Regions from separate parts of the Geobacillus sp. FSL W8-1251 genome, predicted to be linked through region 1. Evidence: a T-box and tRNA genes for the amino acid it is inferred to sense, from the RefSeq annotation. Region 1 holds a T-box; the other holds one or more tRNA genes.
What was found. A T-box is a leader RNA that pairs with one kind of tRNA and senses whether it is charged. The one in region 1 lies ahead of NSS88_RS12875 (valine--tRNA ligase), so its partner is inferred to be a tRNA-Val.

Region 1 (7,771 bases):
GCAATGAGTACATTGATTACGTACTGTCATGGGGTCCGCTCATTTTAGGGCATGCCAACCCGCAGGTCGTGGAAGCGTTGAAGCGCGTGGCGGAACAAGGCACAAGCTTTGGCGCTCCGACATTGCTTGAAAATGAGCTCGCCAAGCTCGTGATTGAGCGGGTGCCGTCGGTGGAAATCGTGCGGATGGTCAACTCCGGTACGGAGGCGACGATGAGCGCCCTCCGCTTAGCGCGCGGCTACACGAAGCGCAACAAAATTATCAAATTTGAAGGCAGCTACCACGGCCACGGCGATTCGCTGCTCATTAAAGCCGGATCCGGCGTGGCGACGCTCGGCCTGCCGGACAGCCCGGGCGTGCCGGAATCGGTCGCCCAGCATACCATCACGGTGCCGTACAACGATTTCGACAGCGTCCGCTATGCGTTTGAGCGGTTTGGCGAAGACATCGCCGCGGTGATCGTCGAACCGGTCGCCGGCAATATGGGCGTCGTTCCACCAGTGCCTGGCTTTTTGGAAGGGCTGCGCGAGGTGACGAAACAATACGGAGCCTTATTGATTTTCGACGAGGTCATGACCGGGTTCCGCGTCGATTACCACTGCGCCCAAGGGTATTATGGCATTGAGCCGGATTTGACGTGCCTTGGCAAAGTGATCGGCGGCGGCTTGCCGGTTGGGGCGTACGGGGGCAAAGCCGAGATCATGGAGCTTGTCGCGCCGAGCGGGCCGGTGTACCAAGCCGGCACGCTCTCCGGCAATCCGCTCGCCATGACGGCCGGGTACGAGACGCTCCGCCAGCTGACGCCGGAAACGTACGAAGAGCTTGGCCGCAAAGCGGCGCGCCTTGCGGATGGGCTTCATCAGGCAGCAGAGAAATACGATATCCCGCATACGATCAACCGCGCTGGGTCGATGATCGGCTTTTTCTTCACGAACGAGCCGGTGGTCAACTACGAGACAGCGAAAACGTCCGACTTGGAGCTGTTTGCCGCCTATTATCGGGAAATGGCGAATGAAGGCATTTTCCTGCCGCCGTCGCAATTTGAAGGGCTGTTTTTGTCGACGGCGCACAGTGATGATGATATTGAATATACGATTGCCGCTGCTGAGCGGGTGTTTGCCCGTCTGCGCGGATAAGGAAAGGGGCTGCCGACGGTCGGCAGCCCAATTTTTTATCATACCGCCTCGTTTCCGTTCATACAATGGATAATGTCATAGAAACTATTTGCCGAAGGGACGGAAGGAGGAGGCCCGGTTGGAGCAATCGTATTTGCGTTTTTCATTGGAAGAATCGGTCTGGTTTAAAAGAGGACAGGAAGTCGCCGAGTTTTTATCCATTTCTCTTGATCCGGTCATTTCCGTCGATGAGTACGACCAATATATTACGATCCGCGGCGCGCTTGAGTTGAGCGGCGAATTCCACCAAGCGGGCGAAGGGCAGGCTGAAGCGGATGACGACGTGTTTGAGCTGGCTGGTTATCGGTTCATTCAGCACATTTCGGTGCGCGAAGACGGGATCAGCGAACTGTCGCACCGCTTTCCAATCGATATTACGATTCCAAAAAACCGCATTCGTTCCCTTGAGGATGTGTACGTGACGGTTGAATCGTTTGATTATGATTTGGATGAAAACGGAAGATTGCTGATCACTGCCGACATTTCGATCAGCGGCATTAGTGAAGCGCCGCTTGACGATGATTTGCCGGACGATGAGGAGGACGATGAGCCGCTGTTTGCCCCGTTTGAATCAATCGCCCGCAAGGAAGCGGCCGGTGAGGAAACGTTTGCTTCCGTGGATGATCTCACCGATGAGGCGGATGAACAGCCGGCTTTTGCCGCCGACGAAACGACCGTTTCCGTCATGGAGCCGGCCGCCATGCGTCATGAAGAAACGGAGGCTGAGGAAGAAGAGGAGGCCAAAGAGCCGTTTTTGCCGCTTGAGACGGAAACGAAGGAGGTCAGCGCACAGACGGAGGAAGACATCGCTTCGCTGCTGCCGCCAACTGAGGCGAAGGTATCGATCGGGGCGGCGAAAAAGGCGGTTGAGGAAGAAGAAGAAACGAAAACAAAAAGCGAAAATGCGCTTTACTTGACGAAACTGTTTGCGAAAAGCGAGGAGAAAGAGTTTACGAAACTGAAAATTTGCATCGTCCAGCAAGGAGATTCATTGGACAAGATTGCCGAACGGTATGATGTGACCGTCTCGCAGCTTTTGCGCGCCAACGATTTGGAAGGCCCAGATGACGTGCACGAGGGGCAGCTGCTCTATATTCCGGCCATGGCGGGAAGCCGTTCTTTCGCCTGAAAGGGACGCTTTCCGTTTCTGATCAGTAAGGGGGCGTAACGAATGGCCGCACAGGCTGACCGATATGAGGCTGTGCTCGCCCAGTACGGTCTTCGTCCAGAGCGCATGGAGCAGCGAGGCAAAGCCGTCAAGGTATACACGAACCGCGGTGTTTTCGCCTTAAAGCCGCTTGAAAGCGAGCAAGAAGCCGCCGCCGTTTGGCAGTCTCTCCAGCATGGCGGCCCCCGTTGTCTCCCACTTTACCTGACGCGGCGGCGGTCGCTGTTTGCCACAGAAGGCGGCCGTCTTTATTATTTGCAAGCATGGCATGGCGGCGAATCAAAGGTGGAGAAGGATGCGGTGGACGCCTTTTTTCGCGAGCTCGCCCGCCTCCATCGCGCCACCGTCCGTACGATCGAGGTGAGTGAGGAAGAGGCGGCGGCGTACCGAAAGCAAAAAAAGGACGAATGGCAACGGGCGCGGATGGTTTGGGAAGAACGGATTGAGCGGTACGAAGCGGCGTGGTACATGTCTCCGTTTCAGCTCCAATGCTGCACCTATTTTCATGAGGTGATGCGCGCGTACTCGTTCGCTGAAGAACGGCTCGATGTGTGGGAAGAGACGCTCAAAGAGACGAAGCAATGGCGCATCGCCTGGGTGCACGGCAAAGCGCGCCTCTCCCACCATCTCCCGCCGTATTGGATCAGTTGGGAGCGGGCGCATTGGAATTCGCCGCTCTTTGATGTGATCGCCGCGCTCCGTTTTCACGTACAGACAATGCCGCCGCTTGGGCGCGAGTGGCTTGAAGGGATGGGGGAGTACGAGAAGGAGCTGCCGCTGTCCGACGGGGAGCGGGCGTTTTTATACAGCCATTTGGCGGAGCCGCGTGGGTTTGTCCGCTGTTTGGAGCGGTATGAGGCCGCTTCGCGGAACGAGCGGAACGAACGGGAATATGTGGCCGCGTTGCAGCGTCGTTATTTGGCGTTCAAAAATATGGAGGTGCTCGTTATGCACCTTGTCCAACGCGACGCCGCGCGGCAGCAGGAAGAAGCGGTGGACAACGAACCGCCGGTGGATGAAAGCAGCAATGGTTAAATCGATTTTGAATGCAGCCCAAACAAAATGGCGTCCCACTAAATCCATTCCAGATGGAGCGCCACGGCAATGAAAACGAAGATGGCCAATAAAATGACATCAAACGTCGTTGGCAGAAAAATAGTGCGGATCGCTTGAAAAATGGTGAGCGGGATGATCACTTGGGCGCAGACGGCGCGCACTTGCCGAAGCCACGGCGGCCATGAATACGGGTTGAATCGCCGCATCGGTGTTCCCTCCTTCCCGGGTTTACTATACAATATGAAACAACAAAATGTTTGTCACCAACCGCCGGCCAATGGAATAAATAAATAAAAACTTGGCAAAGATGATGGACAATGGTAGTATAATAATCGAATCATGACGACAAAAGCGAAGACGGGGAGGAGTACAGCGGTCCGCGCCTGCAGAGAGGGAAATCGGAAGCTGCGAGATTTCCTAGGATGACGGCTGCTGGAAGGTCGCCCTTGAGCTGCTTCTTTGAAAGGCGCTGCTGCCGAGTAGAGGAAGCCGGCATCATGCCGTTATGCCAATGAAGCGCTTAAGCTTCTAGAAGGCCGGTCAACCAAACTGATTGTGGGCTCGCCAGCCGATGTTTCACCGGTGGGTTGGCCGTGTTGCAGTTCTCTTCATCACCAGCCTTCTAGGCTTAAGAAAAAAGGTGGTACCGCGAAAGTAGCTCCTTTCGTCCTTTTTGGATGAAAGGGGCTTTTTTGCTTGCCGGCTGTGCGGCATTGCTTAGTGGGAAGCCGCCGTCGGCCGCATTGTCCATCATGTTGAAGGAGGGAAATGAAACATGGCACAGCACGAAGTGTCGATGCCGCCCAAATACGACCATCGCGCCGTTGAAGCCGGGCGCTACGAATGGTGGCTGAAAGGAAAATTTTTTGAAGCGACCGGTGATCCGAACAAACGACCGTTTACGATCGTCATCCCGCCGCCCAACGTCACCGGCAAATTGCACTTAGGGCATGCGTGGGATACGACGCTGCAAGACATCATTACGCGCATGAAGCGGATGCAAGGGTATGACGTCCTGTGGCTTCCGGGAATGGATCACGCCGGCATCGCCACCCAGGCGAAAGTCGAGGAAAAATTGCGCCAGCAAGGGCTGTCGCGCTACGATTTAGGCCGGGAAAAATTTTTAGAAGAAACGTGGAAGTGGAAGGAAGAATACGCCGGCCATATTCGCAGCCAATGGGCGAAGTTAGGGCTTGGGCTTGATTACACGCGCGAGCGGTTTACACTTGACGAAGGGCTTTCCAAAGCGGTGCGCGAAGTGTTCGTCTCGCTCTACCGGAAAGGGCTCATTTACCGCGGCGAATACATCATCAACTGGGATCCGGTGACGAAAACCGCGTTGTCGGACATTGAGGTTATTTATAAAGAAGTGAAAGGCGCGCTCTACCATATGCGCTATCCGCTCGCCGACGGCTCCGGCTTCATCGAGGTGGCGACGACCCGTCCGGAGACGATGCTCGGCGATACGGCCGTTGCCGTGCATCCGGATGACGAGCGGTACAAGCACTTGATCGGCAAAATGGTGAAACTGCCGATCGTTGGCCGCGAAATTCCGATCATTGCCGACGAATATGTCGATATGGAGTTCGGATCCGGAGCGGTCAAAATTACGCCGGCGCACGACCCGAACGACTTTGAAATCGGCAATCGCCACAACTTGCCGCGCATTCTCGTCATGAACGAAGACGGCACGATGAATGAAAACGCCATGCAATACCAGGGGCTTGACCGGTTTGAATGCCGGAAGCAGATCGTCCGCGATTTGCAAGAACAAGGCGTTCTCTTTAAGATTGAAGAGCATGTTCACTCGGTCGGCCATAGCGAACGAAGCGGCGCAGTTATTGAACCGTATTTGTCGACGCAATGGTTCGTGAAAATGAAGCCGCTCGCCGAAGCCGCCATCAAGCTCCAGCAAACCGACGGCAAAGTGCAGTTCGTGCCGGAACGGTTTGAAAAAACGTATTTGCATTGGCTTGAAAACATCCGCGACTGGTGCATTTCACGCCAGCTTTGGTGGGGGCATCGCATCCCGGCATGGTACCATAAAGAAACGGGTAAAATTTACGTCGACTATGAACCGCCCAAAGACATCGAAAACTGGGAACAAGACCCCGATGTGCTCGACACATGGTTCAGCTCGGCGCTTTGGCCGTTCTCGACCATGGGCTGGCCGGATGTGGAATCGCCGGATTACAAGCGCTACTACCCGACCGATGTGCTGGTCACCGGTTATGACATCATTTTCTTCTGGGTGTCGCGCATGATTTTCCAAGGGCTCGAATTCACCGGCAAGCGCCCGTTCAAAGACGTGCTCATCCACGGCCTCGTCCGCGACGCCCAAGGGCGGAAAATGAGCAAGTCGCTCGGCAACGGCGTCGATCCGATGGATGTGATCGACCAGTACGGCGCCGATGCGCTCCGTTACTTCTTGGCGACCGGCAGCTCGCCGGGGCAAGACTTGCGCTTCAGCACAGAAAAAGTCGAAGCGACGTGGAATTTTGCTAACAAAATTTGGAACGCCTCGCGCTTTACCTTGATGAACATGGGCGGCATGACGTACGAGGAGCTTGATTTGAGCGGCGAAAAAACGGTCGCCGACCATTGGATTTTAACGCGTCTGAACGAAACGATCGAGACGGTGACGAAGCTCGCTGAGAAATACGAATTCGGCGAAGCGGGGCGTACGCTGTACAACTTTATTTGGGACGACTTGTGCGACTGGTACATTGAAATGGCGAAATTGCCGCTTTACGGTGACGACGAAGCGGCGAAAAAGACGACGCGCTCCGTGTTGGCGTATGTGCTCGACAACACGATGCGCCTGCTTCACCCGTTCATGCCGTTCATTACCGAGGAAATTTGGCAAAACTTGCCGCATGAAGGCGAATCGATCACCGTCGCTCCGTGGCCGCAAGTGCGCCCTGAGCTGTCGAACGAAGAAGCCGCGGAAGAAATGCGGATGCTCGTCGACATCATCCGCGCCGTCCGCAACGTCCGCGCCGAAGTGAACACGCCGCCGAGCAAGCCGATTGCGCTCTATATTAAGGTGAAAGATGAACAAGTGCGGGCGGCGCTCATGAAAAACCGCGCCTATCTTGAGCGGTTCTGCAACCCGAGCGAGCTCTTGATTGATACAAACGTTCCCGCGCCGGACAAAGCGATGACGGCGGTCGTCACCGGCGCCGAGCTCATCATGCCGCTTGAAGGATTGATCAATATTGAGGAAGAAATGAAGCGGCTTGAAAAAGAGCTCGACAAATGGAACAAAGAAGTCGAGCGCGTCGAAAAGAAACTGGCGAATGAAGGCTTTTTGGCGAAAGCGCCGGCTCATGTCGTCGAAGAAGAGCGGCGCAAGCGGCAAGATTACATCGAAAAACGCGAAGCCGTCAAGGCGCGCCTCGCCGAGCTCAAACGGTAGACAAACGATCTTGCTGTTGATTATGATGAAGACGAATCCGCTTGCGGGCGGGTTCGTCTTTTTCGATAGGGATGATGATGCCGAAGGAAAATGCCTTCGACATATACGATCCAGTCTTGGCCCCGATTGCCGCATGAAACCGGAAGCAGGACAAGACAACAACGAACAAGGAGGATGATGAACATGGTTCGAACGTATGAAGAAGCAGTCGCTTGGATTCACGGGCGGCTGCGGCTCGGCATGAAACCCGGGTTGAAACGGATGGAATGGATGATGGAACAACTCGGGCACCCGGAACGCCGCGTCCGCGCCGTCCATATCGGGGGAACGAACGGCAAAGGGTCAACGGTCGCCTATTTGCGCTCGATTTTGCAGGCGGCGGGCTATTCGGTCGGCACGTTCACCTCGCCGTATGTCGAGCAGTTTAACGAACGAATCAGCATAAACGGCCAACCGATTCGCGATGAAGAGATCGTAGAGCTCGTGCAAACGATCAAACCGCTTGCGGACGAATTGGAACAGACGGAACTTGGCGGACCGACCGAGTTTGAAGTGATCACGGCGATGATGTTGTATTATTTCGGCAAACAAAACATCCAAGACATCGTGCTCATTGAAGTCGGGCTCGGCGGCCGCTTGGACTCAACTAACATCATTTATCCGCTCCTTTCCGTCATTACGAACGTCAGCTACGATCATATGAACATCTTAGGCGATACGCTCGATCAGATCGCCGCGGAAAAAGCGGGGATCATTAAATCAGGGATTCCGCTTGTGACAGCGGTCAACGAGCCCGAGGCGTGGGAAGTGATCGCCAAAACGGCGGCGGAGCGGAAGGCGAAAACATATCGTCTCGGCGTTGATTTTACTGTAACAGACTGGAAAACGATCGCCGAAGGAGAGCAGTTTTCCCTCGCCACGCCGTTTGCCGAATATCGCGATTTGCGCATTCAA
Region 2 (7,771 bases), 1.6 Mb from region 1:
CGCCAAGGGCGAGGAGCTCTGTCAACGCCTGACCGAGTATCAGAACGCCATCGGCGCGGTGTTGTCGCCGTTTGATTCGTGGCTGTTGATTCGCGGGATGAAAACGCTGGCGCTAAGGATGCGCCAGCATGAAGAAAACGCCAAGCGCATCAGCGCCTTTTTGCGCGAACATGAAGATGTCACTGATGTGCTGTATCCGGGGAGAGGCGGGATGCTGTCGTTCCGGATTGCCGATGAAAAGTGGGTGAACGGGTTTTTAAAAAGCTTGCGCCTCATTACATTCGCGGAAAGCCTGGGCGGAGTCGAAAGCTTTATTACGTACCCAGCGACGCAGACGCATGCGGACATTCCTGAGGAAATCCGCATCCAAAACGGTATTTGCAACCGGCTGCTCCGCTTCTCGGTCGGCATCGAACATGCGGATGATTTAATCGCCGACTTGGCGCAAGCGTTCAAACACATGAAAGAGGTGTAAGCGATGGAACGGGAATGGTCGTTTTCAACGAAACTGCTCCATAATGAATGGAAAGTCGATCGCCACACGGGAGCGATGAGCGTGCCGATCCAGCACGCCTCCACGTTCCATCAGTTCGATTTCGCCACGTTCGGCAAATACGACTACAGCCGCTCCGGCAACCCGACGCGCGAGGCGCTTGAGGAAACGATCGCGGCGTTAGAAGGCGGAACGCGCGGATTCGCCTTCGCTTCTGGCATGGCGGCCATTTCGACGGCGTTTTTGCTCTTGTCCCGAGGCGACCACGTCCTCGTGACCGAAGACGTCTACGGCGGCACGTACCGGATGATCACGGAAGTGTTGACCCGCTTTGGCATCGAGCATACGTTTGTCGATATGACAGATTTAAACACAGTAGCGGAAAACATTCGTCCGAACACGAAAGTCATTTATATGGAAACGCCGTCCAATCCGCTGTTAAAAGTGACCGATATTCAAGGCGTCGTCAAGTTGGCGAAGGCGCATGGCTGTTTGACATTCTTGGATAATACGTTCATGACGCCGGCGTTGCAGCGGCCGCTTGACCTTGGCGTCGATATTGTCCTTCACAGCGCCACGAAATTTTTAGCCGGCCATAGCGACGTCGTCGCCGGATTGGCCGTGGTGAAAGATGAAGAGTTGGGAAAAGAGCTGTACAAACTGCAAAACGCGTTTGGTGCCGTTCTTGGCGTCCAAGATGCGTGGCTTGTGCTGCGGGGATTAAAAACGCTCCACGTTCGGCTGAAGCAGTCGTCCGAATCCGCCCTGGCCATCGCTGAGTATTTGGCGCGCCATCCGAAAGTGGAAGATGTGTATTATCCAGGGCTTTCGCACCACCCAGGCCATGACATCCAGCGCCATCAGGCGGCCGGGTTTGGCGCTGTGCTGTCGTTCCGTTTAGCCGATGAAGAAGCGGCTCGGACGTTCGTCCGAAACGTCCGCTTGCCGGTGTTTGCTGTCAGCCTTGGGGCGGTCGAGTCAATTTTATCGCACCCAGCGAAAATGTCGCATGCGGCGATGCCAAAAGAAGAGAGGCTCCGGCGCGGCATTACCGACGGCTTGTTGCGGCTGAGCGTCGGGCTTGAGGATGTCAACGATTTGATCGCCGATTTTGAGCAGGCGTTGTCGTTTGTTCAGGAGCGGCCGTCAGTTTCAACGCCATAGCCATCAGCCCGCCAAGCCTTCACAGCTCGGCGGGCGGGTCAAGATGCCGCTGAGGTTGACAACAGCCGCTCCTCTTTTAACTTCCCTCCGAAAGAAGTCTCCTACTTCTAAACGTGAAGGTGCGCCAGCACCAGTGAAAGTGGGAGATGAATGTCGGTTGGCGTTAGCCAACGAATAGGATAGAATATGGCTAGAACGGACACCTTCGGAACGAAGGGAAGCGTAAAGGGTTCTTGTGTGTGGCTTACCGTTCAGCGAACACACACAAGTCGCTTGAAGCCCCCACCTCTAAGCGAAGCGTAGGTGGTGGGTAGTTCACGCAAAATGGCATCGGGAACGCCGATCTTTCCGATATCATGCAGTAGAGCGGAACGATACAAGGCATCAAGCTGTTCATTCGGAAGGGAAAGCTTTTCCCCAATCGCGAGTGCGTAACGGGCCACGCGCAGCGAGTGCCCAGCTGTATAAGGATCGCGGGCGTCAAGCGCCGCTGTCAGGACAGTGATGAAACGGTTGAGCAGTTCTTTGTTCGTTCGGTCGCGTCGATGCACAGCGTCGATCATATGATTAAATCCGCGAAGTAAATAGGCAAATTCATCGGTATACACATTGTGGGCGACGGGTTTATACGTTTCGTTTTCCGCCCGTTTCATATGACTTAACAGCACACTGACCGGCTCATGGATCTCATCGACCAACAAGCGAGTCAAGAAAACGGAAAACGCGATCGAAAACAGCAAAATCACGGCTGCCCAGGGCCAATACGACCAATGGGATGCACTCGGTCCGGCGAGCGACCATTTGATTTCCGTCGCTAAGCTGAACAATGAGACAGGAAATGTGCTGCTGAACAAGACCGTCAGCTGCAGTTTCATTTTGAGCGACACCGGAAGCGGCGGGCGTTTTTCATCAATTCCCCCAGCCTTTGCAAGCAAATTCTCGTTTGATAGAACAATCAGAATGTAGAAAAAATACGATGTCGAACCGTTCCAACACGCATTATTCCTTTCGGGGAAGGCACCTTTCCTTTTTTCATCATGAATAGCGATTTTTTTAAAAAAGTTGTTGACAACCAACTTGCCCGTCTATATAATTAAAAATGTGTTCGATAGCGAACAACAAAATATGATTCCGTAGCTCAGCTGGGAGAGCGCCACCTTGACAGGGTGGAGGTCGCTGGTTCGAGCCCAGTCGGAATCACTAAAGTGGGAAGCTTGAAATCCTTGCATATATCAAGGATTTCAAGCTTTTCGTTTTTTATAGCATTTACTCAAATGACGGTCGTGCCATTTTGGTACCGAAGCATTTTTCGTTTGATTTTGATAGCAGGGCATCGATCTGATTGGATGCTTCCTTTTCAATTAAGATATAAATGGTTAACTATCATGATGTTTTTGAAAAAATAAAGCAGCATCATTTCATATGCTGCTGGTAGGTGATTTATTTGCTATTCACTTCAACGTAAGAAGGAATCGGACAAGCCTCTTGCTTTAAAGAACTGTACTGTGAATGTGGATCAATCTCCACATCTTTTGTGCGCGCTTCAAACCAAGAGGTGATCAACGGCTGTAGAGAAGAATCGATATCTAATAACGTTGTTACGTGAACCGGGTGTGCACGATTGGTCAGTTTTACACTCATGACACCAAACATTCGCTGTAGCAAAGAACGCTCAAATTGCAATTCAAGCAACTTTGCGCGTTTCGTTACGAGTGTTTCTACTGTAAAGGCACCTGAGCGAAGCTGCACATGTGTATCTTCTAACCGAAACGCTGTATGACGGTATTCTCGAATGCGGTTGATATAAGTAAACACCAACACAATCGCACCAAGAATAAAGAAAAGTGGTTTCCAAAATCCAATGGCAGCAACGAGGCTTGCAAAAATAGGCGGCCGAAGCCAAATCAACTTTTTTGCTTTAGGGGATGCATAATGTGTCATACTACGCAGTTGAAATTCTGGCAGCATGATGGCTATTAATTCATGTGCTTTTTCCGTCGGTAAGTACGGGAAAAATTCATTAAGGTTTTGGTCCTCACTCGGCAAAATTTCCCCTGCTGAAATCAGCTTAATGGTTGTCACACCGAGCAACTTTTGATAGCCGTTTTGTTTGTAAATGACCGCTTGTACTTTGTCTTTACGAATGGAAAAGCTTTGTTTAGAAAGCCAGCCTTTTTGTACATAAATGCGTTCATTGTCCATTGAAATGGTATATTGATAGTAGCTATTAAACGTTTTAAAGACGCCGATACCGACAGCTGCGAATACGGCAAGTAAGACGAGCAAGATGAGCAGCCATCCTGAAAGATGAGACATCACCGTATCTACATTAATGTATTTCTCTGGATGTACATCTGACCATATATTTAAGCCAATAGGAATGATGGCTAAAAAACTGAAAGACAAAAGGGACGCTTTCAAAATATCACGAATGGTAGTAGTAAAAAGAACTTGACGTTCAGATCCATGGATGGCTTCCCCAACCTGTTTCTCTTGATTCCCATTTCGTAAAACATAATCCTCTATCTTGATGCAATCTGCTTTGCTTACAAATTTCAATGTCACATCGCTAGTCGCTTCACCTGTTTCCATTGTGATCGATTGTACGCCAAATAATCGTTGCAAAACATTTGCCTGCGTTTGCACATTCTCAAATTTTTCGCGCGGTATAAATTGCTCTGATTTAGAAAATAGGCCCTTATGTATATGAATACCATCTTCAGCAAATACCACTTTAGTAAATAATGTCTCATAGATGCGAAACAGGAAACTGAATCCGAAAACCGCAATCGCACCCCATTGCACAATATTCATGAACATAGAGTTACTACCTGCATTTAGGAATAAAATGAACAGTATAAACAGATTGTTTTTGATAAGGTCTAGCATGTCATAGAATAGTTTTAGCTTGGAATAGCGAAACGTCATCTTTCATCAAGCTCCTTTAAACGGGCAAGCTTCGAAATATCATCGCGGAGCTTTATGGCAACTTCTTCCTCAATATGTGGAATGGTAACGCCGCCTTGCATCGTTTTAATTTCAATGGAGTGGACACCATATTTTCGCATAATGATGCCTTGAATCAATTCAATGGATTGTATTTTTGTCATCGGCACTACAACTTCCACTTTTGTCCAAACCCCGCTTTTAATGTATAAAAAATCATCCGTTAGCCCGTATCGAAATGTTTTATAGTATATCGGTGAGCTTACAAAATACGTCCACGGAATACCAATGATAGTAATGATAAACAGGGCGATCCAAACATACCGTAGCCAGTTCCACCAGTTAAAATAATCTGTGCAAAAATAAAGTCCAGTTATAACGACAAGGGAAATGAGTGATGTAATCAGTTCATTTAAATTGCGCACCTTCATCGCTTTAGGTGAGATTTGTTGATACTGTACTTCCATACGGTTCTCTCCTTTAAGTTGGAAAATTATCCATGCAATTTCACTTACGGTAAGTGATAAAAAAAGTTTCGTTTGAATAAGCTGTGATTGAAATTTTTGGTTCATCACCAAAAGTTGTACTTGCACCTGTCATGAAAGTATGTTAGCTGTTTCTAGCCGAACCCGCAATGCAAAACGCTGGATATTTCTGTATCCGTATCCCCGACGTTTCATCAGCTTGATCTTGTTATTTGTTCCCTCCATTTTCCCATTTGAATAAGGGGATAAAATGCACGATATGATTTCGTCTGTTCGTTTGACGAGTGATTTTGCGATGGCGCGAACAGCAGAACAAGGACAAAACAAATACCGATGAACCCAGGCGTTCAAACGACGTTTCGCTTGTCGCTCGTTTTGGCTTTTGGATACATAACGAAAATGTTGAAGGGATTGATAGACAGCCTGCAAGGAATCACTCTCTTTCTGCCACTCCCGCACCGTTTGGCGCTCCTCCTCGGTGAGTTTCTCGGGGCACTGGGTCAATAAGCGGCAAACATGCCGAACATGCCCATGTTTCTTGTTCCCTTTTCCGAAGGATTTGCGGCATCGATCCAACGCTTCCGTAAACAATTGAATCACATGAAAATAATCGACCACATGCTTCGCTTCCGGACACACCCCTTGAATGGCTTTTTTCATCGCTGGAGCCAAATCACTCACGACATACTGAACAGAACCAGACACAGGAGCCAACACACGTCCAATGGCTTCCTCGTTCTTTCCTGCTTCAACGGCATACACTTCTCCCGTTTCGGCATCCATGACTGCCACTCCGTAATCATGTCCTTTTCGAAACGCAAACTCATCGACACAAACTGCCTTTGGTTGGATGTCATTCGATAGGAAGGAAGGGGCATGGGTATAAAACCAGCGTTCAACGGTCGTGTACGGAAGCTTGAGCATACGAGCCACCGCCTGAATGGATGTTCCGATGCAAGATTGCGCCACCCATTGCTGAAACGCATCCGTCGCTGCACTTCGAGGGGAAATTCCGGGATAAGACGTGCTGAATGTCATGCCACATGTACAACAACGTCTACGCTCCACAGGGAGTTCCACCCAAAAGATGCCGATCCGTTGAGCATACCCATGCATCCATTGCTTCTTTTTTCCTGTCATTTTGATCGTGCGTTTCAAGCAAACAGGACATAACGGGCATTGTTCAGGAAGAGAAAGTTCGAAAATCCAACGTTCTTCTTCTTTTCGCACCTTTTGAATCAAAACATCTGGTAAATCGATGAGTTCTTTGATAAACTGAGCGTACATGCGAATTTTCCTCCAATGGTTTGGTTTGGACACCTTTACCATACAGGAAAATTCGCATTTTTTGTACCCTCTATTTTCTCTATGCACACCGATCTTCAATGATCAAGTACAACTTGTGGTGAAGAGCCAAATTTTTGTAAAACAGCTATTTCGAAAAGTGAGAGATCTTTGAAGGAAATGTTTTGGGCTATGAGATACATTTTTGCTCTTCGCATAGCCCACAGGATATGAGTATGAGATGAAAAACCCGAGTTCGACAGTTTTGAGGCCATTTTAGGCAAATGAAAATGGCCAAAATGCTGTTATATCAAAGATTTCGCGATGCGGATCCTAGAAAAAAACACTGAATTTCATAGGCACACGAATTCATAATTTATCCTTTAAAAAAAGCCTAATATCGCTTATAATATAGGCATGTACATACGACGAGTGACACGCAAAAACAAAGACGGAACGACTGTGGCGGATCCCCAGCTTGCTCATAATGAATGGGATCCAAAGGCCAAATAGGCGAAAGCGAAGGTGATGGATTCGTTCGGTCGCGAAGATGAAGTGGATCGCGCCGTCTTGGAGCGTCTGGCCAAAAGCATTTCGCGATTCCTTTCCCCTGACTCATGAATCGTGGCCGAAAGTAAGAGACGAATGCGAGCGTCTCATGCTTGGACATTTTTCTTCAAAAAACGGCGACCTTTATCAACGAACAGAACTGACGGCCAAACAAGCGCTATTCCTTGCGGCTCTAGGGCTGGAACCTCCTCCAAAGATTCTAGGCATCCACCCTCGCGCCTAGATACACGCCCGAAGTGTGCCCAAATGCCTCCGATCCCTTTTGTATCAAGGGGCGAGAGGCATTTTGTTTGCCTAGTGACTGTCGAACTCGGGTATACGATTAGAATTGAAAAATGCCCCAAGTGTTTTTCATCACTTGGGGCATGGATGAAGTTACGTTAGCAAATTCGTTCCTTATTTCTTATATTATATTATTTGCTTTTAACCATTCTTCAAATAGCTTACTTCCGACTTCATAAGATAAATCATCTGCATCAACAGTAAAAATCTTGTAACCATATTTTTCATGGAAATCATACTTATCTAATATTTTTTTAACTAATGTAGTATCTTGTTCATTATCTAAAAAAACTACCCATTTATTTTCATTCTGAATTTTATATGCGACTGCTTCTAAATCAACATTGTTCTCATAATATCCTAAATGAAGATGCTGATTTGGATCAAATTTCACGTTTATTCACTCCCTATAATTGATTTGATTACCATATGAAGTGATGTTTTTTCATATTAGGAGCTACATGATAATGTAGATAACCCGTGGTGCTAGATAAACTTGAGCAAGCATAAAAATAGCCCTTGCTGGCGGATCTCCTGTAGAATGAAA

Region 2: it encodes a tRNA-Val, which carries the amino acid that the T-box ahead of NSS88_RS12875 (valine--tRNA ligase) is inferred to sense. The anticodon was not compared.

The regions. Positions count from the first base shown of each region.
Region 1 is NZ_JBBOUF010000001.1:2,444,842-2,452,612, forward strand. It holds gene hemL (glutamate-1-semialdehyde 2,1-aminomutase) at 1-1,136, shown strand, start outside; gene spoVID (stage VI sporulation protein D) at 1,255-2,304, shown strand; gene ysxE (spore coat protein YsxE) at 2,347-3,378, shown strand; gene NSS88_RS12870 (hypothetical protein) at 3,417-3,605, opposite strand; T-box leader at 3,745-4,074, shown strand; gene NSS88_RS12875 (valine--tRNA ligase) at 4,175-6,817, shown strand; gene NSS88_RS12880 (bifunctional folylpolyglutamate synthase/dihydrofolate synthase) at 7,001-7,771, shown strand, end outside.
Region 2 is NZ_JBBOUF010000001.1:865,982-873,752, reverse strand. It holds gene NSS88_RS04450 (methionine biosynthesis PLP-dependent protein) at 1-475, shown strand, start outside; gene metC (cystathionine beta-lyase) at 479-1,657, shown strand; gene NSS88_RS04440 (HD-GYP domain-containing protein) at 1,909-2,532, opposite strand; tRNA gene NSS88_RS04435 (tRNA-Val) at 2,785-2,857, shown strand; gene NSS88_RS04430 (PH domain-containing protein) at 3,098-4,585, opposite strand; gene NSS88_RS04425 (PH domain-containing protein) at 4,582-5,070, opposite strand; gene NSS88_RS04420 (ISL3 family transposase) at 5,200-6,375, opposite strand; partial or broken gene NSS88_RS16715 (IS1634 family transposase) at 6,790-6,987, shown strand; gene NSS88_RS04410 (DUF3986 family protein) at 7,346-7,618, opposite strand.